2 regions of the Nitratireductor sp. WH36-1 genome follow, and region 2 is predicted to be linked to the other one. Evidence: riboswitches for the same ligand, from Rfam matches in the RefSeq annotation. Region 2 holds a riboswitch; the other holds the start of a gene.
What was found. Region 2 has a riboswitch for S-adenosylmethionine ahead of metA (homoserine O-acetyltransferase MetA). Riboswitches for the same ligand answer to the same signal wherever they lie in the genome.

Region 1: another riboswitch for S-adenosylmethionine. It lies ahead of AC4PTT_RS18150 (O-succinylhomoserine sulfhydrylase); the one in region 2 lies ahead of metA (homoserine O-acetyltransferase MetA).

The regions. Positions count from the first base shown of each region.
Region 1 is NZ_CM178970.1:3,803,056-3,817,854, reverse strand. Features, by position in the region: gene ppk2 (polyphosphate kinase 2) at 1-793, opposite strand, end outside; gene AC4PTT_RS18190 (ATP-binding protein) at 937-2,127, shown strand; gene phoU (phosphate signaling complex protein PhoU) at 2,254-2,970, shown strand; gene AC4PTT_RS18180 (GcrA family cell cycle regulator) at 3,132-3,653, opposite strand; gene AC4PTT_RS18175 (aspartate aminotransferase family protein) at 4,027-5,220, shown strand; gene argF (ornithine carbamoyltransferase) at 5,240-6,157, shown strand; gene AC4PTT_RS18165 (Hsp33 family molecular chaperone) at 6,139-7,140, shown strand; gene apaG (Co2+/Mg2+ efflux protein ApaG) at 7,133-7,525, opposite strand; gene AC4PTT_RS18155 (CDP-alcohol phosphatidyltransferase family protein) at 7,757-8,362, shown strand; gene AC4PTT_RS18150 (O-succinylhomoserine sulfhydrylase) at 8,389-9,579, opposite strand; SAM riboswitch at 9,630-9,707, opposite strand; gene AC4PTT_RS18145 (2'-deoxycytidine 5'-triphosphate deaminase) at 9,792-10,883, shown strand; gene AC4PTT_RS18140 (ion transporter) at 10,893-11,690, opposite strand; gene AC4PTT_RS18135 (PhoX family protein) at 11,919-13,799, opposite strand; gene AC4PTT_RS18130 (RimK family ATP-grasp domain-containing protein) at 13,965-14,799, opposite strand, start outside.
Region 2 is NZ_CM178970.1:841,355-856,153, reverse strand. Features, by position in the region: gene AC4PTT_RS04140 (lysophospholipid acyltransferase family protein) at 1-504, shown strand, start outside; gene AC4PTT_RS04135 (gamma-glutamylcyclotransferase) at 533-1,069, opposite strand; gene AC4PTT_RS04130 (DUF2125 domain-containing protein) at 1,145-2,140, shown strand; gene AC4PTT_RS04125 (prephenate/arogenate dehydrogenase family protein) at 2,144-3,079, opposite strand; gene hisC (histidinol-phosphate transaminase) at 3,083-4,183, opposite strand; SAM riboswitch at 4,301-4,378, shown strand; gene metA (homoserine O-acetyltransferase MetA) at 4,455-5,390, shown strand; gene AC4PTT_RS04110 (NAD(P)H-dependent flavin oxidoreductase) at 5,396-6,463, opposite strand; gene AC4PTT_RS04105 (class I SAM-dependent methyltransferase) at 6,469-7,254, opposite strand; gene gloB (hydroxyacylglutathione hydrolase) at 7,359-8,126, shown strand; gene yddG (aromatic amino acid exporter YddG) at 8,182-9,072, opposite strand; gene AC4PTT_RS04090 (DUF3108 domain-containing protein) at 9,100-9,864, opposite strand; gene rpmB (50S ribosomal protein L28) at 10,122-10,421, shown strand; gene AC4PTT_RS04080 (queuosine precursor transporter) at 10,568-11,200, shown strand; gene AC4PTT_RS04075 (MarR family winged helix-turn-helix transcriptional regulator) at 11,203-11,667, opposite strand; gene AC4PTT_RS04070 (amino acid synthesis family protein) at 11,664-12,248, opposite strand; gene AC4PTT_RS04065 (UPF0280 family protein) at 12,241-13,158, opposite strand; gene AC4PTT_RS04060 (6-hydroxynicotinate reductase) at 13,155-14,681, opposite strand; gene AC4PTT_RS04055 (molybdopterin-dependent oxidoreductase) at 14,678-14,799, opposite strand, start outside.

The sequences.
Region 1 (14,799 bases), 1.1 Mb from region 2:
CCGCCAACCGTGCCCGGCGCTTGTCGTTGGCGCGCACCACCGTCCAGGGCGCGTGGGCGCTGTGGGTGCGTTCCAGCATGGTGTCGCGGGCGCGGGAGTACGCGTCCCACTTTTGAATGCCGGCCACGTCCATGGGAGAGAATTTCCAGTATTTGAGCGCGCTGTGACGACGGTCATGAAAGCGCTCAAGCTGTGTTTCCTGGCCGATGTTCAGCCAGAATTTGAAGAAATGGATGCCGTCATTGACGATGGCCCGCTCGAAGTCGGGCGCTTCGTTCAGGAACTGCTCATGCTGCTCGGGCGTGCAGAAACCCATCACCGGCTCGACGCCGCCGCGATTGTACCAGGAGCGGTCGAAGGTCACCAATTCGCCGCTCGTCGGGAAATGGGTGACGTAACGCTGGAAATACCACTGCCCGCGCTCCGTCTCGGTGGGCTTGGGCAGCGCGACATTGCGGGCATTGCGCGGATTGAGATAGGTGCGAATGCGCGCAATCGTACCGCCCTTGCCAGCAGCGTCTCGCCCTTCGAAGAGCGCCATAACCCGCGCGCCGCTTTTCTGCATCCATGCCTGCAGCTTTACCAGTTCGATCTGCAGCGTTTCGAGCTGCTTTTCGTAGTCGTCACGGTCCATTTTTTCGTCATATGGAAAACCGCCGGCTGTGAGTTCCCGCTCCTTGACCCAGTCAGGAAGGTCCGGTTCGTCAATGTCGAAAGTCCTTTCCTCGCCTGCAATCGTGAGCTTGAAAGGTTTGATTTTTTCGAGGGCAGGGTTTTCCAAAGGCTTGTTCATAAAACCGATCCTGAATCATGAGAGTGTCAATGCTATTTGCAGCTTGATACAAGGTCCAGCAGTGAAGACGGAATGACAATTCTTCTTCATAACAAGAGACCCTGAAGCGGGCGTGCCTGACGATCGCGGGAATGGACTTCGTAATGAGTGCGAATGAGAACAATGGGCAGGAAAATCAGGACGGCGTTGAGCGCGGTCTTGTTGCTCGTATCGGATCGGCCCTGAAAGCCGCTGGCGCCCTTTTTGCGGGCGCACGCAGCAATGGCAAGGCCGAGAAGCCGCGCCCGAAGAAGGGCGACATCAATTCATTGCCTGCCGTCTATCTGGCGGCGGCGGTGCTTGACCCGCTGTACATCTTCGACAGCAATGGCGGCATACTCTATGCCAATGAGGCGGCTGATCTTGCGTTCGGCCCTGTGTCGAAGAGCGTGTCGCTGCGCCTGAAATTCCGTGCGCCTGAAATGCATGAGCTGGTCGCCAAGGTGATCTCGGGTGCGGAGGAGTCCGTCGCGATCAATTATGCGGAGCGGGTCCCCGTCGAGCGCGCCTACCGGGTGGTGGCGAGCCGCATTGGCAATGATACTGGCCTTTATGTCCTTCTCTTCAAGGATCAGAGCGAAGCGCGCCGGATCGACCGGATGCGGGCGGACTTCATCGCCAATGCCAGCCATGAGCTGCGCACGCCGCTGGCCTCCGTTGCGGGCTTCATTGAAACGCTGCGCGGCCCGGCCCGCGATGACCCGGCGGCGCGGGAAAAGTTCCTGCAGATCATGCAGAACCAGACGCAGCGTATGGCGCGGCTCATCGATGATCTCCTGTCGCTGTCACGGCTGGAGATGAAGCCCTATCAGAAGCCGAGCACGCAACTCGATGTGGTGGAGCTCGTGAAGGGCGTGATGGAGTCCATGCGTCACATTGCCGGCGAGAATGATGTCGAGTTTGTTTCGGAGCTCGGTGTCAAACCGATGCTGATCGCCGGGCATTCCGATGAGCTTGTTCAGGTTTTCGAGAACCTGATCGAAAACGCCTGCAAATATGGCAGTGACGGTGAGCGTGTTATCGTATCGGCCGAGCAGGCAAGCCCGATGGATGAGGTGCGGATCACGGTGCGCGACTTCGGTCCCGGCATTCCCGAAGAGCACATCCCGCGCATCACCGAGCGCTTCTATCGCGTGGATATCGAAACGAGCCGGATCCAGAAGGGGACGGGCCTCGGCCTTTCCATCGTGAAGCACATTCTGACGCGGCACGATGCGCGGCTTTCCGTGAAATCGGCGCCGGGAGAGGGCTCTTCGTTCACCGTTCATTTCCCGCCCGTGCCGCCGGCAGGGTAAGGCAGAACAGTCCGGGCGCAGATTGCGTCACCACTTTCATTTTACCGCCATCACAATAACTTAGTAGGGATGGCAGGCAACGAGGCCGACCGGGCTGAGAAGGTCGGGCTGAGAAGGATTGAAACCATGCAGACACAGCACACGATGCGGTCATTCGACGATGAGTTGAACTATCTGTCGGACCAGATTGCAGCCATGGGTGGCTATGCTGAGCGCATGGTGGCGGAATCCGTCGCTGCGCTCGTGCAGTCGGATGCCGCACTGGGCCGCAAGGTGGTCGAGGATGATCTGTTCCTTGATGAGAAGGAGCGGGAGATCGGTGAACGCGCCGTTATCATCATCGGCAAGCGCCAGCCGGTCGCCGACGATTTGCGCGAGATCGTGGGCGCCATTCGTATTTCATCGGATCTGGAGCGCATCGGCGATCTCGGCAAGAACATCGCAAAGCGCGTTGTTGCGGTGACCGAGGGCAGTCAGCCGATCCGTCTTTTCCGCGGGCTGGAGGCGCTGGCGAGCCTGGCGCTGACCCAGCTCAAGGAGGTGCTCGATGTCTATGCCTCCCGTTCCGTGGAGCGCATCGGTTTCGTGCGCGACCGGGATGAGGAAATCGACGCCATGTACACGTCGCTCTTTCGGGAGCTGCTCACCTACATGATGGAAGACCCGCGCAACATCACGGCCTGCACCCATCTTCTGTTCTGCGCCAAGAACATCGAACGCATCGGCGACCATGCGACCAATATTGCGGAAACGGTGCATCACATCGTGACGGGCCGGCAGTTACCGCTCGAGCGTCCAAAGGAAGATCAGAGCCACCGGGTTGTCGCGGCGCCCGAAAACTAGCCACGAGAGCGGGCAAGCAAGCCGGTAGCCGTTGATTGAGGCGAGGGCGAGGGGCTTCCCGCGCCCTCGGCCCGTGCGGTGCTTCAGATTTCACTCAGGCAAAGAAAAACCCGGCTGCGCATGATGCGAGCCGGGTAGTGCAGAGGAGAAGTCTTTCGCGATCAGCGCGCCCGGCGCCGCTCCGAAGCGGGCTGGTAGGCGATGCGCGAATGGTAGGCGCAGTAGGGGCCGTTCTCGCCGGCTTCGTTGCCGCAGAAGCTGAATTCTTCCGACAGCGGGTCGCCGTTCGGCCATTTGCACGTCGTTTCGGTGAGCTGCACCAGCTCCAGCTTGCGCGAGATCGGCACAACCACGTCCGAAACCGGACGGATATAGGTCTGGGCCACCGGCTCCTGGTCGAACTGCGCCTGAAGCGCGGTTGCGCCGATGGACACCGTGGTTGGCCGCGTGGCGCGCGGACGACGCGTGGTGGTCGTCGTCGTGGTCGGCGCTGCGGTGGCTGCCTTCTTCTGGCGCGTGCGCGGGCTCGTTGCGCGACCGCGGCTGGAGAGTTTGAGGCGGTGCACCTTGCCGATCACGGCATTGCGGCTGACGCCGCCAAGCTGGGCTGCGATCTGGCTTGCGCTCAGTCCTTCCGCCCAAAGTTTCTTTAAGGTTTCGACTCTTTCGTCAGTCCAGTTCATCGGGACACGCTCCTGTCCAGCGTGCGGAATCCGAATCCAGTCTCGCTCAGCCAAAGCCGAGGGAGCACCATATAATCATGGTAGAAGTGGTCCGCCGCACAAAATGTAGTCTTTTTGCTTGACCAGAAACTACCTTATCGTCTGACTCCGTGACAAGAGTCCTTACCGTAAGCTGATTCGCTTTTTAGGGTTTTCCCCAATTTGCTGGTTTTCGGTGTCACCTGGCTGTCGTGCCGCGTGCGTTGACACTTATGCGGAAACAACCGATAAATCCCGTAGTGCCGCCCTTGGGGCGGCATTTTGATTTCATCCTTCTGCACGCGCGTCCGCGCGAGGCAGGAACCAATTCTCAGGCTCAGCGGAGACCGTGTGGATGCGTGAATCTGCGCTTTATGGAACTTATGCCCGTCAACCCCTCGCATTCGAGCGCGGCGAGGGCTGCTGGATCGAAACGGCTGATGGCGAGCGTTATCTCGATTTCGCTGCCGGCATTGCCGTCAATTCACTGGGGCATGCGCACCCGCACCTCGTAGAGGCGCTGACGGAACAGGCCGGCAAGCTCTGGCATGTCTCCAATGTCTATGAAATTCCCGGTCAGGCCCGTCTGGGCGAGCGCCTTGCAGAGAGCAGCTTTGCCGAGAAGGTGTTCTTCACCAATTCGGGCGCAGAGGCGCTGGAATGCGCGATCAAGACGGCGCGACGCTATCACCATGTGAACGGCCAGCCCGAGCGTATCCGTATCATCACGTTCGAGGGCGCGTTCCACGGTCGCACGCTCGCTACCATCGCTGCCGGCGGACAGGCGAAGTATCTTGAAGGTTTCGGCCCCAAGGTCGAAGGTTTCGATCAGGTGCCGTTCGGTGACGAAGATGCGCTCTTAAAGGCAATCGGCCCGGAAACGGCGGCTATCCTTGTGGAGCCGATCCAGGGTGAGGGCGGTGTGCGCCCGGTTCCCAATGCCTTCATGCGTCGTCTGCGCGAGCTTTGCGACCGGCACGGTCTGCTGCTCATCCTTGATGAGGTGCAGAGCGGCGTCGGGCGCACGGGCAAGCTGTTTGCCCATGAATGGGCCGAGATCACGCCGGATCTGATGGCGGTTGCCAAGGGCATTGGCGGCGGCTTCCCACTCGGCGCTTGCCTTGCCACGGCCGAGGCTGCCAAGGGCATGACGCCCGGCACCCATGGCACGACGTTTGGTGGCAATCCGCTCGCCATGGCGGTCGGCAATGCTGTGCTCGATGTGGTGCTGGAGGACGGTTTCCTCGAAAACATCGCCGCGCGCGGCCTCCAGCTCAAGCAGGGGCTTGCCGCCGTTGCCGACGCGTTCCCCGATGTGATCGAGGGTATTCGCGGTGAAGGTCTGATGATCGGCATCAAATGCAAGGTGCAGAACCTGCGCCTTCTGGAAGCCCTGCGCGACCAGAAGATGCTGGTGGTGCCGGCCGGCGACAATGTGCTGCGTCTGTTGCCGCCATTGATCGTGACCGAAGACGAAATTCGCGAGGCGGTGAAGCGCATTCACGATGCCGCTGCCGCGGTGAACGCGACCGAAAAAGCCGATGCTTGATAAAACCAGGGAGACGGGCATGGCCAGCGGTCTTCGCCACTTCATTGATCTTTCGACCGTGGACGCGCAGGACCTGCGTTTCATGCTGGACGATGCGCGTGCGCGCAAGGAGCGTCTGAAAGCCGGCGAGCGCGAGAAGCCGCTCGAGGGTAAGGCGCTTGCCATGATCTTCGACAAGCCGTCGACGCGCACCCGCGTGTCGTTCGATGTCGGCATGCGTCAGCTGGGCGGCGAGACCATCATGCTGACCGGCGCGGAAATGCAGCTTGGCCGCTCGGAAACCATCGCCGACACGGCGAAGGTTCTGTCGCGCTATGTCGATGCGATCATGATCCGCACCACGGCGCATGAGCGCCTGCTGGAACTGGCGGAAAACGCGACGGTCCCGGTTATCAACGCCCTGACCGATGATACGCATCCCTGTCAGATCATGGCCGATATCCTCACATTCGAGGAGCATCGCGGCCCGGTGAAGGACAAGCTGTTCGCCTGGACCGGCGACGGCAACAATGTTCTGCACTCGCTCATCGAGGCATCGGCGCGCATGGATTTCCGTCTCAACATCGCGGTGCCGAAGGGCAGCGAGCCGGACGCGAAATATGTCGAGTGGGCGCGCGCCAATGGTGGCCGCATCACCTTCACCAAGACCGCAGAAGAAGCGGTGGCGGACGCCGACTGTGTCGTCACGGACACCTGGGTTTCGATGGGCCAGGAGCATCGCGCACGCGGTGGCAACGTGTTCATGCCCTACCAGGTGAACGAAGCGCTGATGAAACACGCCAGGTCCGACGCGCTGTTCATGCACTGCCTGCCGGCGCATCGCGGCGAAGAAGTGACCGACGAGGTTATTGACGGCCCGCATTCAGTGGTGTTTGACGAGGCTGAAAACCGTCTTCACGCACAGAAAGCAGTCCTTGCATGGTGTTTAACCCGGTGACGAGCGAAGCGAGAAAATTGGGCGAGTTCGGCTTCGCCGGCGACGATCACGTCGTGCCCTTCGATGTGGAGCCTCTGGATGTGCGCGGCCGCGCGGTCCAGCTCGGGCCGATGCTCGACCAGATTCTCGCCCGTCACACCTATCCCGAACCGGTGGCGCGGCTGCTTGCCGAAGTGATCGTGCTCACGGTGCTTCTGGGCAGCTCGCTCAAATTCGAGGGCAAGTTCATCGTGCAGACCCGTTCCGACGGGCCGGTGGACATGCTGGTTGCCGATTTCGCGACGCCGAGCTCGGTGCGCGCCTATGCGCGGTTCGATGAGGACCGTCTGGCGCAGGCCGTGGAAGCGGGCAAGGATTCGCCTGAAGATCTGCTCGGTGCCGGCGTTCTGGCGCTGACGGTGGATCAGGGCTCGGACATGCAGCGCTATCAGGGCATCGTCCAGCTCGACGGCACCAATCTCGAAGACGTGGCGAAGACCTATTTCCGCCAGTCCGAACAGATCCCGACCGAGGTGCGGCTTGGCGTGGCCAAGATGGTTCTGCCGGGCGCCGATGGCGGCCAGGAACACTGGCGCGCGGGTGGCGTTCTCCTGCAGTTCCTGCCGGCTTCGCATGAGCGCATGCGCGGCGCGGATCTGCACGGCGGTGACGGCGACGAGAACCATGACGGCTCGACGCATCCCGAAGATGATGCCTGGCAGGAAGCGCGCATGCTGCTTTCCACGGCCGAGATGACCGAGCTGGTCGATCCCACCGTGGGGTCGGAGCGGCTTCTCTATCGCCTGTTCCACGAGCATGGCGTGCGTGTCTATGAAGGCACGAACGTGCTGGACGACTGCTCCTGCTCGCGCGACAAGATCAAGGCGGTTCTGGACGGTTTTACGCCGGAAGAGCTGGCTGAGAGCACGGATGAAGGCTCCATCCGTGTGACCTGCGAGTTCTGCTCGACGGAATACGTGTTCGACCCCGCCGACTTCAGTTGATCCGTGCGGCCGCGCCCGGCAGGTCGAGCGAAAAGGCCGGGATGTCCACATCGAAGAATGCACCATGCGGACCGCGCATGGTGTAGCGTCCGACCATGATGCCCGAGGGTGCCGTAAGCGGGCACCCGGAGGTGTAGGTGTAACTGTCGCCGGGCTGCAGCACCGGCTGTTCGCCGACCACGCCCTCGCCACGCACTTCCTGCACCCGTCCCGTTTCATCGGTGATGTGCCAGTAGCGCGAAACCACCTGAACGGTTTCGGGCGAATGGTTGGTGATGGTGATCCGATAGGCCCAGACGAAATGACGGCTTTCCGGGTCCGACTGGGACGACAGATAGCTGGGCTCGGCGCACACTTCGATGGATTGGGTGACGGTTCGATACATTGGGGCAAGCTCTTGCTGGACGCGCCACGCGAGCATCGCGTTGCGCGTCTTCATGAAAGACCGCGACTATAGCAGAAATTACGGCAGAGCTCATGGCGTCTTCGCTCAGGAAGGCCCCATAATGCTCCCCAGTGACGCTCTCCATAACGTTCCCATGACGCCATTGTGAGCGGCATGAGAGCAGGAAAGACGCTAATCATGGGCCGTTCAGCAGGGAAACAGTGGTGAAACATGCTTGACGGTTGGGCGCACCGAAAGATCGATCCCGGATTGTCGGCCATGGCGACGCAGCTCGCGGCGGCGGGAGTGCGCGCGAACGCCATCACTTATGCAGGTCTGGTTCTGGGGCTGGCGGCAGCGGCGGCCATCGCATTCGGCGCTTATTGGGCCGGACTGGCGCTTGTTCTCGCCAGTCGCCTGTGCGACGGGCTGGATGGCGCTGTGGCGCGCATCAATGGCAAGACAGATTTCGGCGGCTATCTCGACATTGTGCTCGATTTCGCCTTCTACGGCGCGGTGCCGCTTGGCTTCATCATTGCAGATCCGGAGGCCAACGCCATTGCCGGCGGGGTGCTGCTTCTTGCGTTCTACGTCAATGGGGCGAGCTTTCTCGCCTATGCGGTGATGGCCGAAAAACACCGTCTCAAGAGCAGGGCGCGGGGCGAGAAATCGCTGTTCTTCACCACGGGGCTTGCCGAGGCCAGCGAGACGCTGGCCGTGTTCGTGGCCATGTGCCTTTTCCCGCAATGGTTCGCGATCTTTGCCTACGCCTTTGCTCTCATCACGCTCTACACGACCGTGTCGCGCATCGTTCTGGCGGCAGGCCGGTTCGGCTGAACCGGCCTGGAGCGCGGGGCTGAGGTTTAGACCGCGTCCAGCGCGCGCTCGACATCGGCGACAAGGTCGTCGCCGTCTTCGAGGCCCACCGAAAGGCGCAGCGTGCCATCGCCAATGCCAAGCTCGGCGCGCGCCTCGTCCGACAGGTTCTTGTGGGTCGTCGTGGCGGGATGCGTGATGAGGCTCTTGGCATCGCCCAGATTGTTGGAAATCTGGAAGATTTTCAGCGTATTCTCAAACGCAAAGGCTTCCTTCTTGCCGCCCTTCAGTTCGACGCAGAGAAGCGTCGAGCCACCCTTCATCTGTTTGGCGATGATGTCGGCCTGCGGGTGGTCCTTGCGGCCGGGATAGATGACGCGCGCGATCTTCGGATGCCCGGCGAGCAGATCCGCGATGCGGCCGGCGCTCTCGGTCTGCTGGCGCACGCGCAGCGGCAGTGTCTCCAGCCCCTTGAGCAGCGTCCAGGCGTTGAACGGCGAGAGGCTCGGCCCGGTGTGACGGAAGAAATCCTGCAGGTGCTCGTCCACCCACTCCCGGTCCGAAAGCACGACGCCGCCAAGGCAACGGCCCTGACCGTCAATATGCTTGGTGGCGGAGTAGACGACCACGTGTGCGCCAAGCTCCAGCGGCTTTTGCAGGAGCGGCGTGGCGAACACGTTGTCGACCACCAGTCGCCCGCCGATTTCGTTGGCAAGTGCGGCGACACCGGCGATGTCGGCCACTTCCAGCGTCGGGTTGGTCGGGCTTTCGAGGAAGAACAGCCTGGTATTGGGCCGCACGGCGGCTTTCCAGTTCTCAAGCTTTGCGCCATCGATCAGCGTGGTTTCGATGCCGTAGCGCGGCATCAGCGTCTCGACCACCCAGCGACAGGAGCCGAACAAAGCGCGGCCGGCGACCACGTGATCGCCCGCCTTGAGAGAACAGAGAAGGGCGGCGGTGACGGCAGCCATGCCGGATGACATGGCGCGGGCTTCTTCTGCACCCTCCAGCGCACACATGCGGCGCTCGAACATGTCCACGGTGGGGTTTGCATAGCGCGAGTAAACGAAACCGGGCTCTTCGCCCTTGAAGCGCGCCTCGGCGGCTTCCGCGCTGTCATAAACGAAGCCCTGAGTCAGATAGAGCGCTTCTGAGGTCTCGCCGAAATGCGAGCGGGTGACCCCGCCATGCACGAGGGCTGTCTGTGGTTTCCAGTTGTCTTCGAAATGATCGGTCATCGCTTCTTTACCCAACAAAAAAACCGGCCGCGAAAAGTCGCATGCCGGTTCGTCCATCGAGCGCGGCCTTTTAGCGACTTCTTTAACGTGGCTGCAAGCCGACCGGCCAAATCACCACGGGATAAAGGTCCATTAGACCCTCAAGCGCCTTGCGTCAACGACAAGCGGCGCTAAACCTCGTTCAATTAAACCCTGTGCAAGGAGAAGGGGCGTTGGCAAAAGCGGGAATTCTGCCGGACAAGGACATCGCGGCACTGTTCGACAACGGGGCGCTGGCCTCGGCCCGCCCACTGGACCCTGACCAGATCCAGCCGGCCAGTCTCGACCTCAGGCTTGGCGCTGTGGCGTATCGCGTGCGCGCCAGCTTCCTGCCCGGTCCCAACCATCGCGTTTCGGAAAAGCTCGACCGGCTCAAGCTGCACGAGATCCAGCTGGGCGAGGGGGCGGTTCTGGAAACCGGCTGTGTTTACATCGTGCCGCTTCTGGAAGGGCTCGATCTGCCGGATGGCATCTCGGCTTCCGCCAATCCGAAAAGCTCAACCGGCCGGCTCGACATCTTCACGCGCGTGATGACCGACAATGGCCAGGAGTTCGACAAGATCCCCGCCGGCTATTCCGGCCCGCTCTACATGGAGGTGAGCCCGCGCACCTTCCCCATCGTTGTGCGCACCGGCTCGCGCCTGTCGCAGATCCGTTTCCGCACCGGCAAGGCGCTGCTTGATGAAAGCGCGCTTTCTGACCTGCATGCGCGTGAAACGCTGGTCGCGGCGGAAGAGCCGAACATCACCAAGGGCGGCATTGCGCTTTCGGTGGATCTGAGTGGCGACGCAAACGGGCTGATCGGCTACCGCGCGAAGCATCACACGGCGCTGATCGACGTGGACAAGCGCGACCAGCACGAGGTTGCCGATTTCTGGGAACCGCTCACCGGCGATGGCGCTGGCGGCCTGATTCTCGATCCGGACGAGTTCTATATTCTCGTGTCGCAGGAGGCGGTGCATGTGCCGCCTTTCCATGCCGCCGAGATGACGCCTTTCGATCCGCTGGTGGGCGAATTCCGCGTTCACTATGCCGGCTTCTTCGATCCCGGTTTCGGCCATTCATCGGCAGGCGGCACCGGCAGCCGCGCCGTTCTGGAAGTGCGCAGCCACGAAGTCCCGTTCATTCTCGAACATGGACAGATCGTTGGCCGGCTCGTTTATGAGCGGATGCTGTCGCGGCCGAGCGCGCTCTATGGCGCGGACCTGAAGTCAAACTATCAGGGCCAGTCGCTCAAGCTCTCCAAGCATTTCCGGATGCGCTGATCGTTCCGATCAGCGCTCCACCTTCTGCTTTTCGGCATTCATCGCCTGCACTTCTTTGCGCAGGGCGCGGATTTCATCGAGGATGACTTCCTGCTCGGCCTGTAGCGCCGTGCGCTCTGCCGATGCTTCCTCATCATGCTCGGCCTGCATGGCCGAGACGATGATGCCGATGAAGAGGTTGAGCACCGTGAAGGTGGTGGAGACGATGAAGGGGATGAAGAACATCCAGGCAAGCGGATAGACTTCCATCACCGGTCGCACGATGCCCATCGACCAGCTTTCCAGCGTCATGATCTGGAACAGCGAATAGGCCGAATGACCGATCGTGCCGAACCAGTCTGGGAAGGATGCGCCGAAAAGCTTCGTCGCCATCACGGCGAACACATAATAGACGAGGCCCAGAAGCAGCATGATGGAGCCCATGCCGGGCAGCGCCGCGACAAGGCCGCCAACGACCCGGCGCAGCGACGGCACCATGCTGACCAGCCGCAACACACGCAGAATGCGCAGTGCGCGCAGCACCGAGAGGCCGGCCGTTGCCGGCACCAGCGCGATGCCCACGATCAACAGGTCGAAGATGCGCCAGGGATCGCGGAAGAAATTCTTCTGGTAGACCGCGAAGCGCGCCATGAGTTCCAGCACGAAGACGCCGAGGATTGCCCGGTCGATCGTCAGCAGCAGCGGGCCAAGGGCGGCCATGGCGCGCTCTGAGGTTTCGAGCCCGAGCGTGACGGCGTTGATGACGATGAGGACGGTGATGACCGCCTCGAAACGGCGGGATTCAATCAGGCTCTTGAGCGCTTGCACGGTGTGGTGATCCGGTTGGTGAATTGCATTATGCGGGGCGGCTGACAGGTGGGGTGGAAATGTGTCTGCGTCAAGCCGTCATAAACGGCTCGTTTTGAAACGAAAAGGGCTGTCCGCTGTGCGGGTCAAGAGAGTGAGCGGGATGGTGCGCCATCTCCGAATTCGCCCCCGCATGCAAAAGGGGACGTCCCGCAGGACGTCCCCTTTCTGATCTGCGGCGGTGGGCAATCAGCCGATGGCCTGGCCATCTTCGCGCCAGACCGCGATGACCGCCGAGCGCGGCTTGCCGTTTCCGTCCGGCCAGTTGCCGCCCGGATGCTGGATGCCGACAAAGGCGACCTTGCCGTCCGGCGACCAGCTGAGGCCGGTCACTTCCGCGCCGTTCGGCGCTGTCAGGAAGCGGGCGATCTCGCCGGTTTCGGGATTGCCGACCAGCATCTGGTTGTTGCCCTGGCCAGCGAACTCGCCTTCATTGCTGTCGTCGCCGTCGGTCTGGATCCACAGCATGCCATCGGAGGAGAAGGCCATACCGTCGGGCGAGTTGAACATGTTGCCTTCGTTGACGTTTTCCGAGCCGGCATAGACGTTGTCGTAGACGGTCGGGTTGCCGGCCATGACGTAGAGATCCCAGGTGAAGCCGTCTGCGCCGTGGTCTTCGCCAGCCGGGCGCCAGCGCACGATCTGACCGTAATTGTTGGTCTCACGCGGGTTGGGGCCGCCCACCGGCTGTTCATCACCACCGGCATTGGCCTTCACGCCACGGTTCTTGTTGTTGGTGAGGGCGCAATACACCTCCACGCGCAGCGGGTTTGCGGCAACCCATTCAGGGCGGTCCATGGTGGTCGCGCCGACCTTGGAGCCCGCCATGCGCGAGAACACCAGAATGTCCGCCAGTTCCATGCCCGTGCTTTCCGGGGTCAGCGGCAGCCACTCGCCGGTCATGTCGTCATTGAACTTTGCGACATACAGCGTGCCGTTCGACAGCAGGCCATCGGTCGGCTGGCCTTCGGCCCAGCTCTTGTCGGAGACATATTTGTAGATGAACTCGCCGCGCTCGTCGTCGCCCATATAGACCACGATGCGTCCGTCGGCGGCCTGCACCATCTCGGCGTTCTCGTGCTTGAAGCGGCCGAGCGCCGTATGCTTGACCGGGGTGGAGGACGGGTCGAGCGGGTTGATTTCCGTGACCCAGCCATGGCGGTTCGGCTCGTTGGGCTCTTTTGCGAGGTCGAAGCGCTCTTCAAACTTTTCGTAGGCGTAACGGCCTTCGCCGCCGATGCCGTAGCGCTTTTCGCCTTCGGTGGCTTCACGCTCGGCGGTCGCACCGAAATAGCCATTGAAGTTTTCTTCGCAGGTCAGATAGGTGCCCCAGAGCGTCTTGCCGGAGCCGCAATTGTTCATCGTGCCCTTGGGCGAAACGCCTTCAGGATCTGCGTTGGTCTTGACCAGATCGGAGCCGGCGGCGGGGCCGTCCATGGTCATCTGCGTTTCATGGGTGATGCGACGGTTGTAGGGGCTGTCGAGCACGACTTCATAGCCGTCGCCGCTGTCGGCGATCTCGAGCACGGTGACACCCTGCATGTTCTTGAGAAGACGCACTTCATCGGCGTTCTGCGGCATGCCTTCGGAGGCGGCCGGCAGGTTGATTTTCGGATTCACATATTCCGAGTTGATCGCGAGGATCGTCTTGTCGCCGTCGACGAAGGTTTCCATGCCGTCGGTGTTTTCACCGAACACCTTGTCGGACATGTCGACGGACACGCCCGTTTCCGGCGAATAGGCGCCCTCGGCTTCCTTGAAAAGCGGATCGCCCCAGCGCACCAGCGTCTTCCAGGCGTAGCCTTTCGGGACGTGAATGTCGTGGTCGGTGGCGATGCCAATCGGCTCGAACGCGAAGGCCGAGACTTGCGCCTTTGCGGAGGTGGTGGAGGAGAGAACTCCGCTGCCCATCACGGCTGCGGCAGAGCCGAAGGCAAGCACGCCGCCCAGAAAGCCACGGCGCGAAATGGCGCGCTCGACAACCGCATCGAAGCCATTGGCATCGGGGCGGGGATCGCGCATTTCATCGAATTCATCCCAGGAGAGATTGACGATATCCTGCTTTTTCATGACGGCATTCCTCTGGCTTTGTGCTGGACCGAGCCGACCTGTCTCGGCAAATGCCCAGACTCCTAGCGGAGGCGTGCGACGGTGATTTGACAGCCGGTGGAAAGTCGCGGGCCTGAGGGCCTCAACCCCGGCCAGTCGGGCAGGTTTTTGGCCGGAGAAAAGTTTTCAGCGCTCCAGCCGGTCGATGAACCACTGTGTCAGACGGGTCCAGACTTCGTCTTTCTCTCCGGCATCCTCGCAGCCGTGATCCAGATTGGGATTGTCGTTGACCTCGATGACGTGAATGCCCTCCGGTGTCGCCTTGATGTCGACGCCGTAGAGACCGCTTCCGATGCAGCGGGCGGCGCGCACTGCGGTATCGAGAACGTCAGCCGGCGTTTCGGTCAGTCGGAACGAGCGGAAGCCCCCTTCGTCGGGACGGCCCTGCCGCTCGTGATTGACGATCTGCCAGTGCTTCTTCGCCATGAGATACTGCACGGAGAAGAGGGGCTCGCCATCGAGAACCCCGATGCGCCAGTCAAACGCGGTCGGCAGAAACTTCTGCGCGATGAGAAGATCGGAATCTTCCAGCCATTTCATCGCCAGTGTTTTCAATTCGGCCATGTTCGAGGCCTTCTTCACGCCGCGCGAAAACGAGCTGTCTGGCGTTTTGAGCACCAGCGGAAAACCCAGCAGGTCAGCCGCGCGTTCAAGATCGGCGGGGCCGGCAATCATCACGGTCGGCGGAACCGCCACGCGGTGCGTTGCCATCAACTCGTTCAGGTAGACCTTGTTGGTGCAGCGGATCATCGAGAGAGGATCGTCGATGACCGGCATCCCTTCCTGCTGCGCACGGCGTGCAAACCGATATGTGTGGTTGGAGATGGACGTTGTCTCGCGGATGAAAAGGGCGTCGAAATTCGCCAGCCGCGGCAGATCCTTCCGGGTGATCGGCTCCACCTCCACTCCCATCCGGGCAGCAATGCGCGACCAGTGCTTCAGCGAGGTCACGCTCGATGGC
Region 2 (14,799 bases):
ATCCTGAAGCGCGAACTGATGTGGATCCCCTTCTTCGGCTGGTACGTGGCCAAGATGCGCATGATCCCGATCAATCGCGGCAGCCGCACCAAGGCGCTCAAGCAGGCGGTGAAGCAGGCCCATGAGCTGATGAAGGAAAATCGCCAGCTCATCATCTATCCCGAAGGCACGCGCCGTCCGCCGGGCGCGGAACCGGCCTATAAATACGGCATTGTCGAGCTCTACTCACAGCTTGGCGTCCCGGTGGTGCCGGTTGCCCATGCGGCCGGCCTGTTCTGGCCCCGGCGCAAGTTCCTGCGCCATCCGGGCGTCATTCGCGCGCGCTTCCTGCCGCCCATCGAGCCCGGCCTGTCGCGCGAGGAGTTTCAGAAGCGCCTTGTCGGCGAAACGGAAGCGGCCTGCGATGAAATGCTGGTTGAAGCAGCCACTTCGGCCAATCCGCCGCCGCTGCCGGAGACAGCCCGCAAACGCCTTCAGCAGCTGGGCGTCACCGCCGCCTCCTGAAGCCAGACCCGACCCCAGGGTCAGGACCCTAGATAACGCCCTTGCCCGCATTGCCGGTGCGGGCAGCCACCGCTTCAAGCCAGTGATCGCGAATGCCCAGCGCCTGCAAGTGCTCGACCGTGTTGCGCACATAATCGACATTGGGCCCGGATTGCCCGACGGATGCGCTCACCTGCTGCGCCGCGTGGTCGATGTCCATGCTGCCGGCATATTGCCCGTGGGCGCGGTCGACCACATAGGTCAAAGCCTCGACCGCCGAACCATCCTCAAGCCGAATGCCCACCCGGCGCTCCAGATAGACATTGGTGACCAGTTCGCGCTCGCGCAGATAGTCCACCACTTCGCGCTGCAATTCTCCCGGCACGCGAAAAGCGAGCCCAAGGCATGAACCGCCACGGTCCAGCCCGAGCACCAGCCCCGGCCGGTCCGGCGTGCCGCGATGCACATGCGAATGGATGCAGAGCGCCCGGCGATAGCCGTGCAGTCTGGCCTTGCGGGTCTCCGTGTGGGCGAAACCCGGCCGCCACATCAGCGATCCGTAGCCAAAGACCCAAAAATCGTCCATATCGCCTGCCCAATGCTTGAAAGGGTGTTGCTGTGTCGTCATCACTGGTGGCGAACGGGTTAACCGGAGGACTTCATGCCGTCAAGAAAACGCACCAAACGCAATACCAGCCGCCGCTTCCTGCTGTTCGCGCTGTTCATTGTGCTGGCCATTCTCGTTTACACCGGCGGCTGGTTCTATGCTGCCGACACGCTGGAGCGCCGCACCATCACGGCCATCGAGGACATCAATCTCGGCCAGCAGAACGTCAATTGCGAGGAACCGACGGCCCGGGGTTATCCCTTCCGCATCGGCCTGTTCTGCCGCAGCGTTTCCTTCGAAAACGCCGAGACCGGCGTCTCCGTGAATGCTGGCGCGTTCCGTTCCGCAGCGCAGGTCTATCAGCCGATGCGCACCGTGGGTGAACTGGATTCGCCCGCGAAAATTACCGCCCCCCATTTCCCGCCGGTTGAAGCGAATTGGGACAATATGCGCCTCAGCGCGCGTCTCACCACCCGCCTGCCGGAGCGCGTTTCGAGCGAGGCCACCAATGTGGTCCTGACGCTGGACGACGATACGCGTCAGCCCATCGCGCGCGCAGACAGCATTCAGACCCACACGCGCCAGAACGGCGCGAATGTGGATTTCGCCTTCATCGCGCAGAAGCTCTCGCTCGACCCGGCTCTCACCAGCGGCGCGACCATTCCGGCGCTTGATGGTGAAGTGCTTTTGTCGCTGGATGATGGCGTGGCGCTGTTGGCCAATGCACGAAACGGGCTGCGTGGACGCTCCGGCAATGTGCAGAACCTGCGCCTCAGCGTGGCCGGCACCGAGGCCGGGCTCAGCCTTCAGGGGCCGATACGTATTGCGGAGAACGGTCTGATTGACGCCGAGCTGCGCGTCACGGTCAACGAGCCGCAGACCATTGCGCGTCTTGCCGGCGATCTTTTCCCCGCACAGCGCGATCAGATCCAAAGCATCACATCGGGGCTTGCCAATCTCGGCAAGGCGCCGACCCTGCCGGTCAATATCCGCCAGGGCCGTGTCTTTGTCGGTTTCATTCCGCTCGGGCGCGTACCGCCCGTCAGATAAGCCTTACGGCTTTTCAGGATGGGCCAGCGCGTGACGTCCGAAGTCCGGAACGTCGATGTCCTGGCCCGCCTCGATGATGGAGCGACGGATGGCGCGGGTGCGCGTGAACATCTCGAACAGCTTGTCGCCATCGCCCCAGCGGATCGCGCGCTGAAGCGCGGAAAGGTCTTCTGAAAAACGCGCCAGCATCTCCAGAATGGCATCACTGTTGTGCAGGCACACATCACGCCACATGGTCGGGTCTGACGCTGCCAGACGCGTGAAATCGCGGAAACCTGAGGCCGAGTATTTGATGACCTCGGATTTGGTCACCGCTTCCAGATCGTCCGCCGTACCGACAATGTTGTAAGCGATGATGTGCGGCAGGTGCGAAACGATGGCCAGCACCATGTCGTGGTGCTCCGGGTCCATGCTGTCGACCATCGCGCCACAGCCTTCCCAGAAGGCTGACAGACGCGCAAGCGCATCCGCATCCGTGTCCGGCAGCGGCGTCAGAATGCACCAGCGCCCCTCGAACAGATCGGCAAAACCGGCGGCAGGTCCGGAATCCTCCGTACCGGCAATTGGGTGGCCGGGGATGAAATGCACAGTGTCCGGCAGATGCGGCTGCATCTGCGCGACAACAGATGCCTTGGTGGAGCCAACGTCGGTCACGATCGCGCCCGGCTTCAGCGCCGGCGCAATCGCCTGCGCCACCGCACCCGAAGCGCCAACGGGCACCGAAATGATCACCAGATCGGCATCGCGCACCGCCGCAGCCGCGTCCTGCTCGTAGACATCGCCCAGTTCCAGCTCGCGGGCCTTTTCCAGCGTCTGTTCACTGCGCGTCGAGATGGCGACGGTCGACGCCAGACCGGCATGCCTGATGGCGCGTGCAAGCGACGAGCCAATCAGGCCGATGCCGATCAGCGCGACCTTGTTAAAAAGAGGGTCAGGCACGATTCAGCCTTCCATGAATTCCTTGAGAGCGGCGACGACGCCGCGGTTGGCCTCTTCCGGGCCGACGGTCAGGCGCAGGGCGTTGGGGAAACCATAAGGCACCACACGCCGCAGCACATAACCGCGCGAACCAAGGAAGGCATCGGCCTCCGCAGCCGTCTTGCCGCCATTCTCCGGGAAGTGGATCAGCAGGAAGTTGCAGACACTGGGCGTCACACGCAGACCAAGCTTGCCAAGCTCTTCAACCAGCCAGGCGCTCCAGGTCTCATTGTGCTCAAGCGCGCGCTGCAGATGCGCCTTGTCGCGGATCGCCGCAGCACCGGCCTCAATGGCCAGCGCATTGACGTTGAAGGGGCCGCGCACGCGGTTCACCGCGTCCACCACGTGAGCCGGCGCATACATCCAGCCGATGCGCAGCGCCGCCATGCCGTGGATCTTCGAGAAGGTGCGCGTCATGACGACATTCTCGCTCGACGACACCAGCTCGATGCCGGCTTCATAGTCGTTGCGGCGCACATATTCCGCATAGGCGGCGTCCAGCACCAGAAGCACATCCTTCGGCAGGCCGGCCTGCAGGCGGCGCACCTCTTCAACCGGAATATAGGTGCCGGTCGGATTGTTCGGGTTGGCCAGGAAAACGATGCGCGTCTTCGGCGTCACCGCCGCAAGGATCGCATCCACGTCGGTGCGCTCATTGTCTTCCTTCACCACCACCGGCTTGCCGCCGGCGGCCAGGATCTGGATGCGGTAAACGAGGAAGCCATGCTCGGTGAAGATGCCTTCATCACCGGGCTTGATGTAGGTCTGGGCCAGCAGGCCGAGCAATTCGTCAGAACCATTGGAGCAGAGAATGTTGGCCGGGTTCAGGCCATAGGTCTCGGCAATCGCCTCGCGCAACGCCGTCGCCGAACCGTCCGGATAGAGCTCCAGATGTCCCATGGTTTTGGAAATCGCCTCAACGGCCGCTGGCGAAGGGCCAAGCGGGGACTCGTTGGAGGAGAGCTTCCACACCTTCATGGCGCCGGGCGCGCTTTCGCGACCGGGTACATAAGCGGCGATATCCATGACACCGGGCTTCGGTTCGGGACGGTCGGACGTGCTCATTGAATGGTCCTGCTCTAGGGAAACGGTTGATGGGAACGCCTGTCTCAGGCGAAAATCCGTCAGATGCTTTAGACCATGACGGCGATTGACGCAAAGAAAACGCCACCTTAAATAATGATCTCCATTCGTGGTGATTTGGCCGGTCGGCTTGCAGCCACGTAAAACAACTCGCTAAAAGGCCGTGCGATGCAAGAATATTGCTGAGACCGGCCGCGATTTCGCTGCCGGTCTTTTTGTTTGGAGCCCGGTCCTTTTTGTTTGGAGCAAAACAATGCCGATCAAGATCCCCGACCAGCTTCCCGCCCGCGACGTGCTCGTGCGTGAAGGTGTGTCCGTGATGGACGAGGAAACAGCGCTGCGGCAGGACGTCCGCCCGCTGCAGATCGGACTGCTCAACCTCATGCCGAACAAGATCCGCACCGAAACGCAGTTCGCCCGCCTCATCGGCGCTTCGCCGCTTCAGGTGGAGCTGACGCTTGTGCGCATCGGCAACCACCGCGCCAAGAACACGTCGGAAGACCACCTCATCTCCTTCTACCAGACCTGGGAAGAAGTGCGTGACCGCAAGTTCGACGGCTTCATCATCACGGGTGCGCCCATCGAGCTTCTGTCGTTCGAAGACGTCACCTACTGGAAGGAACTGGAGAAGATTTTCGACTGGACGCTGACCAACGTCCACTCCTCCTTCTTCATCTGCTGGGGCGCAATGGCCGCCGCATGGCACTTTCACCGCGTTCCCAAATACACGCTGGAGAAGAAGGCGTTCGGCGTCTTCCGCCATCGCAACAACGCACCCGCCTCACCCTTCCTCGCCGGTTTCTCCGACGATTTCGCCATTCCGGTGTCGCGCTGGACCGAAGTGCGTTCCGCCGACATTAAGCCGGAAACGGGCCTGCAGGTGCTGATGGAATCGGATGTCACGGGGCCGTGCCTGCTGACGGAGGAGACGGGCAACCGGCTCTACATGTTCAACCACATCGAATATGATTCCACCTCGCTGAAGGAGGAATATGATCGCGATGTGGCTTCGGGAACCGAGGTCGCCGTGCCGCACGGCTATTACCCCGATGATGATCCGAGCCGCCCGCCCTTAAACCGCTGGCGCTCGCACGCGCATCTTCTGTTCGGCAACTGGATCAACCAGGTCTACCAGTCGACGCCCTACGATCTGGCGGAGATCGGCGCAGGGCATCAGGCTACGAAATGAAATTGCTAGCCGCGTAGAAGCGCGGCAGCGTCGCGGGCGAGCTTCACCGTGCGTTCGCCCGCCGGCATGGGCGCGGCCAAAGCCGCCGCCTGCCCTGCCCATAAGGGCGAAAAATCGCTCACCCCGGCCTTTTCCGCCGCAGCGCGCAGCGGGCCAATGGCAGCCGTCGCCAGCGGAAACTCCGGCGCATCATCGCTCATCGGTCCCACTTCGCTGACGAAGCGGTTCAAAAGCCCGCGGGCTGGCCTGCCGGTGAACACATTGGTCAGAACCGTGCGGTCGTCCCGCGCCAGCGCCAGCGCATCGCGATGGCCCGCGCCGGTCAGCGCCTCGGGCGATTGCAGATAGGCCGTCCCCACCTGAACGGCGGAAGCGCCAAGCATGAAACAGGCCGCCACGGCGCGCCCGTCGCAGATGCCACCGGCTGCAATGACCGGAACGGAAACCGCGTCCACCACCTGCGGCACCAGCGCCAGCGTGCCGGGCTGCGTCGCAATCTCCGGCTCCAGAAAGACGCCGCGATGTCCGCCGGCTTCCGCGCCCTGCGCGATGATGGCGTCGCAGCCGTTTTCTTCCAGATAGCGCGCCTCGGCCACGGTGGTCGCCGAAGCGATGATCTTCGCCCCCGCTTCGCGCACGCGCGCCATCAGCGCCTCATCCGGCAGGCCGAAGTGAAAGCTCACCACTTCCGGGCGCGTCTCCTCGACGATGACGCAGCTTTCCTCGTTGAAAGGATTGCGCCCGCCACCGGGCGGGGCCGCATCGGGATCGATGCCGAATTCGGAATAAAAAGGCCGCAGACGCTCGCGCCATGCCGCCTCGCGCGCGGGATCGGGTTCAGGCGGCACATGGCAGAAGAAGTTCAGATTGACCGGTCCGTCCGTCCCTTTTCGGATCGCCTCCATCTCGGCGCGTATCTTCTCCGGCGTCAGCATGGCGCAGGGCAGCGAGCCGAGACCGCCGGCGCTGCTCACGGCAATCGCAAGCGCCGATCCGGCAGATCCCGCCATGGGCGCCAGAAGGATCGGCAGTTCGATGCCGAAGAGTTCCGTAACGGATGTGCTCATTGCCATGATGGTTATCCCTTTCCCCCGTTTCGGCTCCCATTGCGCCCCCCAGCGCGACGAAGGCCGCCAACCCGTGTTGCGCCCTGCGGCGAAAGCACCGGCACGAAAACGCGCCGCGAGGCCCGCGCCGCCACCGGCAACCCCTGATAAAGGCGCTTCTCCGCCTCGACCACCAGAACGCCCGAGAAAATCGGCCAGAAACGCCGCCCGGCCTGCTCCAGAAGCTGATGCAGCCGCAGCACGAAGCGCCGCTCCGATGGCGGGAAGTGCAGCGCGTCCCCCCAGGCCGTGGCGGTGAAATTCGCCTCGCGCAGCGCCTCGGCAAGCTGGGCGCGCGAATAGGGCCGCCCGGTGCCAAACGGCGTGTGCTCGAAACGCGCCCACATGCCACGCCGATTCGGCACGGCAATGATCAGCCGCCCGCCCGGGGCCAGCACACGCCAGATTTCCAGAAGCGCCTGCTGCGGGTTCTCCACATGCTCCAGCGCATGCACCATCAGCACACGGTCGACGGAGGCGTCGGGCAGCGGCAGTTCCTCCTCGAACACCAGAGCGGTGGCCGAGGGTTTGCCCGAGGGCCACGGCACCGCGCCCTGCATGGCCGGCATGAAGGCGAAGGTGCGCTCCGCATCCGCGCCGAAACGGTCGAGCCAGGGCAGCGTGTAGCCAAGCCCGACAAACCGCTCGCTGGTGCTTTTCGACCAGATGGCGGAAAGCGCCATGGCGATGGAGCGCTCGGCCAGATGACCGAGCAGGGAGGAATAGAAGGCGCGAAGCGCGACAATGTCCGAAATCATGGCAGGGACGGTACCCCCCTTCCACGACACCGGCAAGAATTGTCGCACCCGGCGTGACAAGCCGCCGCCCCCGCCCTATCGTCCAGCCGACAACGGAGAGATTCATGGCCCTGGAAATCGAACAATTCATCTGTCGCAGCGACAATTTCGGCATTCTGGCCCATGACAGCGAAACCGGCGAAACGGCGCTGATCGACGCGCCGGAAGAGCGCGCCATCCTGTCAGCCGTGGAACGCACCGGCTGGCGTCCGACGATGATCCTGACAACCCACCATCACCCCGACCATGTGGAAGCCAATCTCGCGCTCAAGGAGCGTTTCGGCCTGACCATCATCGGCCCGGCGGCAGAAGCCGGGCGCATTCCCGGCATCGACAGCACGGTGAAGGAAGGCGACACGGTACGCGTCGGCAAGCAGGCGGTTCGGGTGATCGAAACGCCTGGGCACACGGCGGGGCACGTAAGCTATTACTTCGCCGATTCCGGCGTCGTGTTCACCGCCGACACGCTGTTTGCGCTTGGCTGCGGGCGGCTGTTCGAGTGCAAGCCGCCGGTGATGCTCGCCTCGCTCCAGAAGCTCGCCGCCCTGCCGCTTGAGACAATCGTTTATTGCGGCCACGAATACACGGAAACCAATGCGCGCTTCGCCCTGACGGTGGACCCCACCAACCCGGTGCTCAAGGAGCGTGCAAAAGAGATTGCGCGTCTGCGCAGCGAGGGCAGGCCTACCCTGCCAACCACCATCGGCGCAGAGATGGCCACCAATCCGTTCCTGCGCGCGCATGATCCGGTGATCCGCCGCAATCTCGGCATGGAAGGCGCGAGCGAAGAGGAAGTCTTCGCCGAAATCAGGAAGCGCAAGGACATTTCCTGACCTAACATCATTGGTCATGACCTCACGCCGCTGGCCCTGACCTCACGTCACGGGATCAGGCCGGCTCACCGGCCTTCTTCCGCGACGGTTTCAGGATCATGTTCTTTGCCGCGAGCACCGCGCCGAAGGTGATCAGCAAACAGGCGGCGATGATGCTGGTGGAGGGTTCCGCCGCGCCGGCTCCAATCAGGATCAGCGTCGAAAGAAGCGGCGCGGCATAGCTCGCCGCGCCCAGAACCTGAATGTTGCCGCGCTTGACCCCGTAATCCCAGGCGTAGAACGCAGCGCCCACCGGCATCAGCCCGAGACCGAGCACGTTCAGCCACTCGCTCGTGGAGACCGGCCAGACGGTTTCTTCAAGCAACACATGGCAGAGTGCGGAAAGGATCGCCGTCGCCGCACAGAACCAGGTCACGACGCTCGTCGGCACGGCCTGAAAACGGCGCGACAGGAGCGAATAACCGGACCAGAAAAACGCGCAGGCCCCCGCCGCCGCATAGCCCAGCGCATAGCGGCTCTCGAAGGTGAAGCCGCCGCCCTTGGTGATGATGAGCGCGGTGCCCACAAGCCCCAGAAGCGCGCCGGCAATGTGATGCCAGCCGAGCCGCTCGCCCGGCATGAGCGCGGAGCCGAGCACGATGAGCAACGGCCAGAGATAGGCGATCAGGCTCGCCTCCACCGCCGGCGCATTGCGCAGGGCAGTGAAATAGAAAAAGTGGTAGCCGAACAGGCCGGCAATGCCGATCAGCCAGACCACGGGCGGAATGGGCGCGGCAGGCGCAGAGGACGGCGCGGCCACCCGCATGACGAGACCGATCAGCGCGGCCACCGAAAAGGCCAGCGCCGACAGAAGAAATGGCGGGACAGCGCCCGACCCGGCTGTGAAAAGCGCCAGAAGCGCCCACATGGCAACAGCGGTAAATCCGATCAGCGTGGCGCGCGCCAAAATCCCCTCCCGGCGCAGATGCGCCCCTCAATCAACCGGACGGCCGCGAATGTGCACCGTGCCGACCTTGGTTCCAATCCGCGCTTCGACAGGCGTGTGATGGCCACGCGCCCCAAGCGGTCTGAAAGCTACCAATAGACGAGCCTTGTCGCGCAGGAAAGCGATGGTCGAGCGTCCCTTGCGATAACCCGAGACCGGGATGAACTTCGCCCTGCAGGTGATCAGGTCCGTGCCGATCCACTCTCCTCTGGCTGCCGGCGAGAAAACGATGTCTGCGCGCATTTCGCCATCGAACACCTTGAAGCGGCGGTTGCAGACGTCGGCTGCACTTGCCGCCGGCGACAGCAGGGCCGACAGCGGATCAAGCGCCCCGGCGAGATCCTTCTTCGACACGGCCACCCAGTCCTTGCCCCGTTTCTTGGGCTTCGGCGTTATCACCGTCTCCGTGATCTGCCCCTTGGAAAAACGGATCGTGGTCGTCTCACGCTTTTTGCCGCTCAGATAGGCAAGCTCATAGGAAGATGGCGTCACGGCATCGCCGGAGAGCCGGCCTTTCGAAATCACCGTGCCATCCGTCTTGTCGAACAGGCGCGCAATGCCGGCGCTGGCGAACCGCCCCGAAACCTCGAAGCGGCTTTCGTCCAGACGGCTCGTGAAATCGGCCTTTCCAATGGGGATGCCATAGAGAAACGCATCATAGCGAAGGCGGTGCGTCTCGGTCTCCGCCAGAGCGGTTCCTGAAGCGGCGCAAAAGCCAATCGCAACAACAAGACAATATCCAGCAGGCCGCATCACGAGCGGTCTCCTCCAGCCAGGCCGGCGAACCGGCAGCGTCCCTTCCCCTTGCGTGAAGAGGAATATTAAGGCATTTCTTTGGAAAAGGGCCATGGAGATTGTCCGAACAGGGGCGCTGGGTGCTTGACCCGCTCGCCAAATATCTCTATGGAACGGCAACTTTTTCCATAAGGCCGCCAATGATCAACCGCGCGCCGCCAATTTAAGGTGCGGCAGTGGGGTATGGACGGGCCAAGACGATGAAGGTTTGAAAAATGTCCCGCGCCTGCGAACTGACCGGCAAAGCCGTAATGACCGGCAACAATGTTAGCCACGCGAACAACAGGACGCGTCGTCGCTTTCTGCCCAACCTGTGCCACGTGACCCTGCAGTCCGAGGCTCTTGGCCAGAACGTGCGTCTGCGCGTTTCCGCCAGCGCCCTGCGCACGGTGGAGCACCGTGGTGGCCTCGACGCGTTCCTCGTGAAGGCGAAAGCGAATGAGCTTTCCCAGCGTGCACGTCTGCTGAAGAAGCAGGTCGAGAAGAAGATGTCCGAACAGGTTGCAGCTGCCTGAGGCTTCTGCGCCCCGGCAAAGCCGGGGCACTGTTTGACAGGATGATCGGCTCGCCATGGGGCGTGCATTTCCGGGTTGAGGCTTCAAGCCTTTTCAGGATTTGTACCGCTGGCGAGCTTTCTGGTTCCATCACCCAGGATAAAAAAATGAATCGGCTTTATGCGATCTGGCCTTTCATGGCCTCCATGGCGATCATCGTGACCGCCTCGAACTTTCTCGTTCAGTTTCCGTTTCGCCATTTTGGCCTGGGTGAGCTTCTCACCTGGGGCGCTTTCACCTATCCGGTGGCGTTTCTCATCAACGATCTGACGAATCGCCGCTTCGGCCCCGGCGCCGCCCGGCGGGTGGTGCTTTCAGGTTTCGTGCTGGCAGTGATTCTCTCGATCTGGCTCGCCAGCCCGCGCATCGCGATTGCCTCGGGCGCAGCGTTCCTCTTTGCACAGCTTCTCGACGTCGCCGTTTTCGACCGGCTTCGCGGCAGCGCATGGTGGCGCGCGCCGCTCATCTCGACGCTGATCGGCTCCATGCTCGACACGGTGCTCTTCTTCTCGCTGGCCTTTGCCGCGCGGTTTGCCTTTCTCGACACGGCATTCGGCCTGGAAGACGCTTCTCTGGCCTTCCCGGTCTCGCTGTTCGGCACAGGCATTGAAGCGCCCCTGTGGCTTTCGCTGGCGCTTGGCGATTTCGCGGTAAAACTGCTGATCGGCTTCGCCATGCTCGCGCCTTATGGCGCACTGCTCACATTCCTGCGCGCAAAACCCGCCTATAACCGGGGTTAGCCTCAGCCTTCGGCGAGCTTTGCCAGAAGGCGCAGAAAAGTGGCCGTCTCGCGCTGGGTGAGTGGAGCCAGCGTCTCCTCGCTCACCTCCAGCGCATCCGGCAGGAGCGCCTCGATCGTCTCCCTGCCCTTGTCGCTCAGGCTGACGACCAGACGGCGCCTGTCGCTGCCATGCGGCTCAAGCGCAACGAGATCGCGCGCCTTCAACCGGTCGATAACGCCCTTGATGGTCGCGGCGTCCATCGCCACCAGCTGGCCAAGCTGATTCTGGGAGGTTGCACCAACCTCGTGAAGCTTTGCCAGCGCAGCAAACTGCGGCGGCGTCAGATCGCTGATGCGCGCCGCAAAAATCGCCAGATGGCGCTGGTTGGCCTTGCGCAGGATGAAGCCAACCTGCTCGCCGAGCTCATAGACATCGGCCGTGTTGTTTTCGGCCTGCATCCCGAGCCCGTCGCGCTCCACTGTCATCTGAGACCGTCCTCGCCTTTCACTTCGTCGACCGTCAGGCCGCCCATGCGCGCATGGATACGCGGTCCACAGGCCATGGCAAGCACAAACAGGATTTCGTCGGGGCGCGGACCATCCGGCATCCCCACTTCCATCGCGTCGAAATGGCTGCGCACATAGGCCGCGTTGATGTGGCCGAGCGGAATATCGATGCGCGCGCCAAACCCGCCCACCTTCTTGGACGAGGGGACGATGGCCTTCGAATCGCCCAGCCGCTCACGCATGGCGTAGCCGCCCGGCACATGCCACAGCGCTCCGTGTTCCAGCTCACCGGCCGTACCGACAATGGCACCCTTGCCGAAACCATCGATCACCGCAATGTCGCCGCCAAGCGCAGCGATGAGGCGGTCGGACATCTCCAGCCCGAGCGGCTTCAAATCCTCCATCGCGCTCTCGACCTCTTCCACATAGCCCCCGGCGAAGGGGTTCTTCACCAGTGCCAGAGCGGCGGCGCGGCGACGCGGCTTCATCGGGGCCGGGCCGCCCTCATGGAGAATTTCTTCGGTCACGAGCGCGATCTTGCGCAGGGCGAATTCAGGCATGATGGGCAATCCTGTTGCTGGAAATGTTTCTGGGTCCGGTTGCGCCTTTGGCGGCGCGATCACGCATGCTGACAAGCGGGGCAGCGCCGCATTCGCGCACCGCACCGCACAGGAAAAGGGCCGCACTCTCGATGAGACCACGGTCGCGCATCGCCTCGGCCACCGCAAGACCGCGCCCAAGCGCCTGCGCAACCCCGGACCGCGAAAGCGCGCCAACAGCCTGCGTCACCAGACGGTCGCGCAGATCACTGTCGGGATCGATTTCACAGGCCGGAACGCGGGATATTGCCGGGTGCCCCGGCAGATCAACCGCATTGGCGATCAGCGTCGCTGCCACATCGGCAGAAGCAGCGGAACGCGCCAGCACCGTCACCGCATCGGCGATGCCGAGCGAATGACTGCGCCCGCGCCACCCGCTCGTCGCCATGCCCCGCACGGGATCGTCTGAGCGGATTGTCACCCGGTCGGCGAAGCCGTTTCCAGTTCCGGCAATGGCCGCTTCGAGGCTTTCGCCTTCCCTGAGATAAAACGCGCTGTCGCCGCCATTGTTCACATAGGCGCGCGCCAGCGTCCGCCCCTCAACGAGAGCAGCAAGAACCTCATCGGCAACGCTCCCGGCCACCGCCGCCATGGGCGTGACAAAGGCAGGCGCATGGCGCTCTGCCGCCGCCTCCATGCGGCGCGCGGTGGTGGATGCAAAACTGCGCGGCTCTTCACCGACAGGGCTGCGCAGAGCCGGCAGTTCCGCCACCAGTTCTTCAAGGATCGTATCGAACCGCGCAACGGCCTGCCGACAGGCCGCACGGCATTCATCTTCCGCGCCGAACGCCTCGACAATCAGATCAATCGGGCCGTGGTTCAGATGCAGACGACGCCCATCGGCCAACCAGTTGGCGGTCGGGCCGCTCATCGCTTCGGCTCCCGGCGCAACTGGTGTAGCGGCGGCCAGGGGTTCGATGCAGCAGCGCCCCGCGCCTCACGTTGATTGAAGTACTCGCCGCCCTTTTCCAGCACGTCTTCCACGCTGCGGATCTCATCCGCATAGCCGCCGAGGCGAATGTAATCCTCCCGCCGGAGCGTGAACTCGATGGGTGCGACCAGCGCCGGGGTCGGCACATAGCCAAAAGCATTTTCGGGCGTGCGCATCACATCCACCATGATGGTGATGCCACCGCCCGGCCACACATAGACCGGCGCGCCGCCAACCGTGACATAGGTTCTGAGCCCCTGAACCGAGCGCGTGAGATTGACCGGATTCTCCGTCACACCAGCGCGAAGACTGCCTCCCGCACCGCCCATGAACAGAACGGTGCAAAGCGCCGGCTCGCAATTCTCCTCGATCAGTTCCACGGATTTGCGCAGGCGTTCGGGGAATGGTTTCTTGACGGGCTTCAGCGCCTCATCGAGCTCGTAATAGGAAAACTGCTCGCCCGTGGTGGACACCATGAGCAGCGAAAGTCCGGGCCGTGCGCCCTTCTTCTCATTGAAGGGGCCAAGAATTTCCAGCGGATCGTCAATGGTCGTGCCGCCCCAGCCAAGCCCCGGCTCGGACACCTTGAAATAGCGCCCCGGTGTGGAGCGTCGGCCGATGATCTTGATGCCGGTGTCTTCCCAGCCGATCACCTTGCCCGCCTGATGCTCGGACACGACGCCGGTGATGTGGTCATCGACGACAACCACCTCGTCCACCAGCCCCTTCCATTGCGAGGCGAACATGCCAATGGTCGCCGACCCGCAGCCGACCCGCATGCGCTCCTCGCGCGTGCCGTCGATGACCGGCGGCTTTCCCGCCTGCACGACAATGCCTGCACCGCCGTCGATGGTCAGCTCCACCGGCTTCTTGTTGCACAGGTCCATCAGCGCCTGGCAGGTGACACGGCCTTCCGCCTTGGAGCCGCCCGTCAGGTGCTGCACCCCGCCGAGCGAGAGCATCTGGCTGCCATATTCAGCCGTGGTCACATGGCCAACCGCCTCGCCATCCGCGCGCACCGTCGCGGCTTCAGGGCCGAGATGCCGGTCGGTGTCGATCTTCACCTTCACGCCGCAATAGGAGAAAATCCCCTCCGTCACGACCGTCACGAGATCGACGCCTTCCACCTCCTGCGACACAATGAAGGGGGCGGGCTTGTAGTCGGGATAGGTGGTGCCCGCGCCCACCGCGCTCACGAAGCGGCGCTTGGTGTTGACCAGTTCGCCATCCCACGGCGCTTCCCCCTCGAAGGGTACCACCGGGTCGCCTTCCTCGGCCGCGTGTTCGAGAATGGTCACCGGGTCGCAGCGCGTGATGCGACCGTCGAAATTGCCATAGCGATCACAGGCGCCCGTGCGCCCCTCGGCGATGTAGCACATGACGGGACATGCATCGCAGCGCAGCTTGTCGCCTGCCGGTTTTTTGGGCGGCGTCGCCTCGAAACGTTCGGTCAGCTCGTTCATTGTCCTGCCTCCCGCGCCCGGATGGCCGCCAGAATGCGGCTTGGCGTGGCCGGCACTTTCGTCACCTCCACACCCACCGCATGACGGATCGCATTGAGGATCGCCGGCGCGGTGGGGA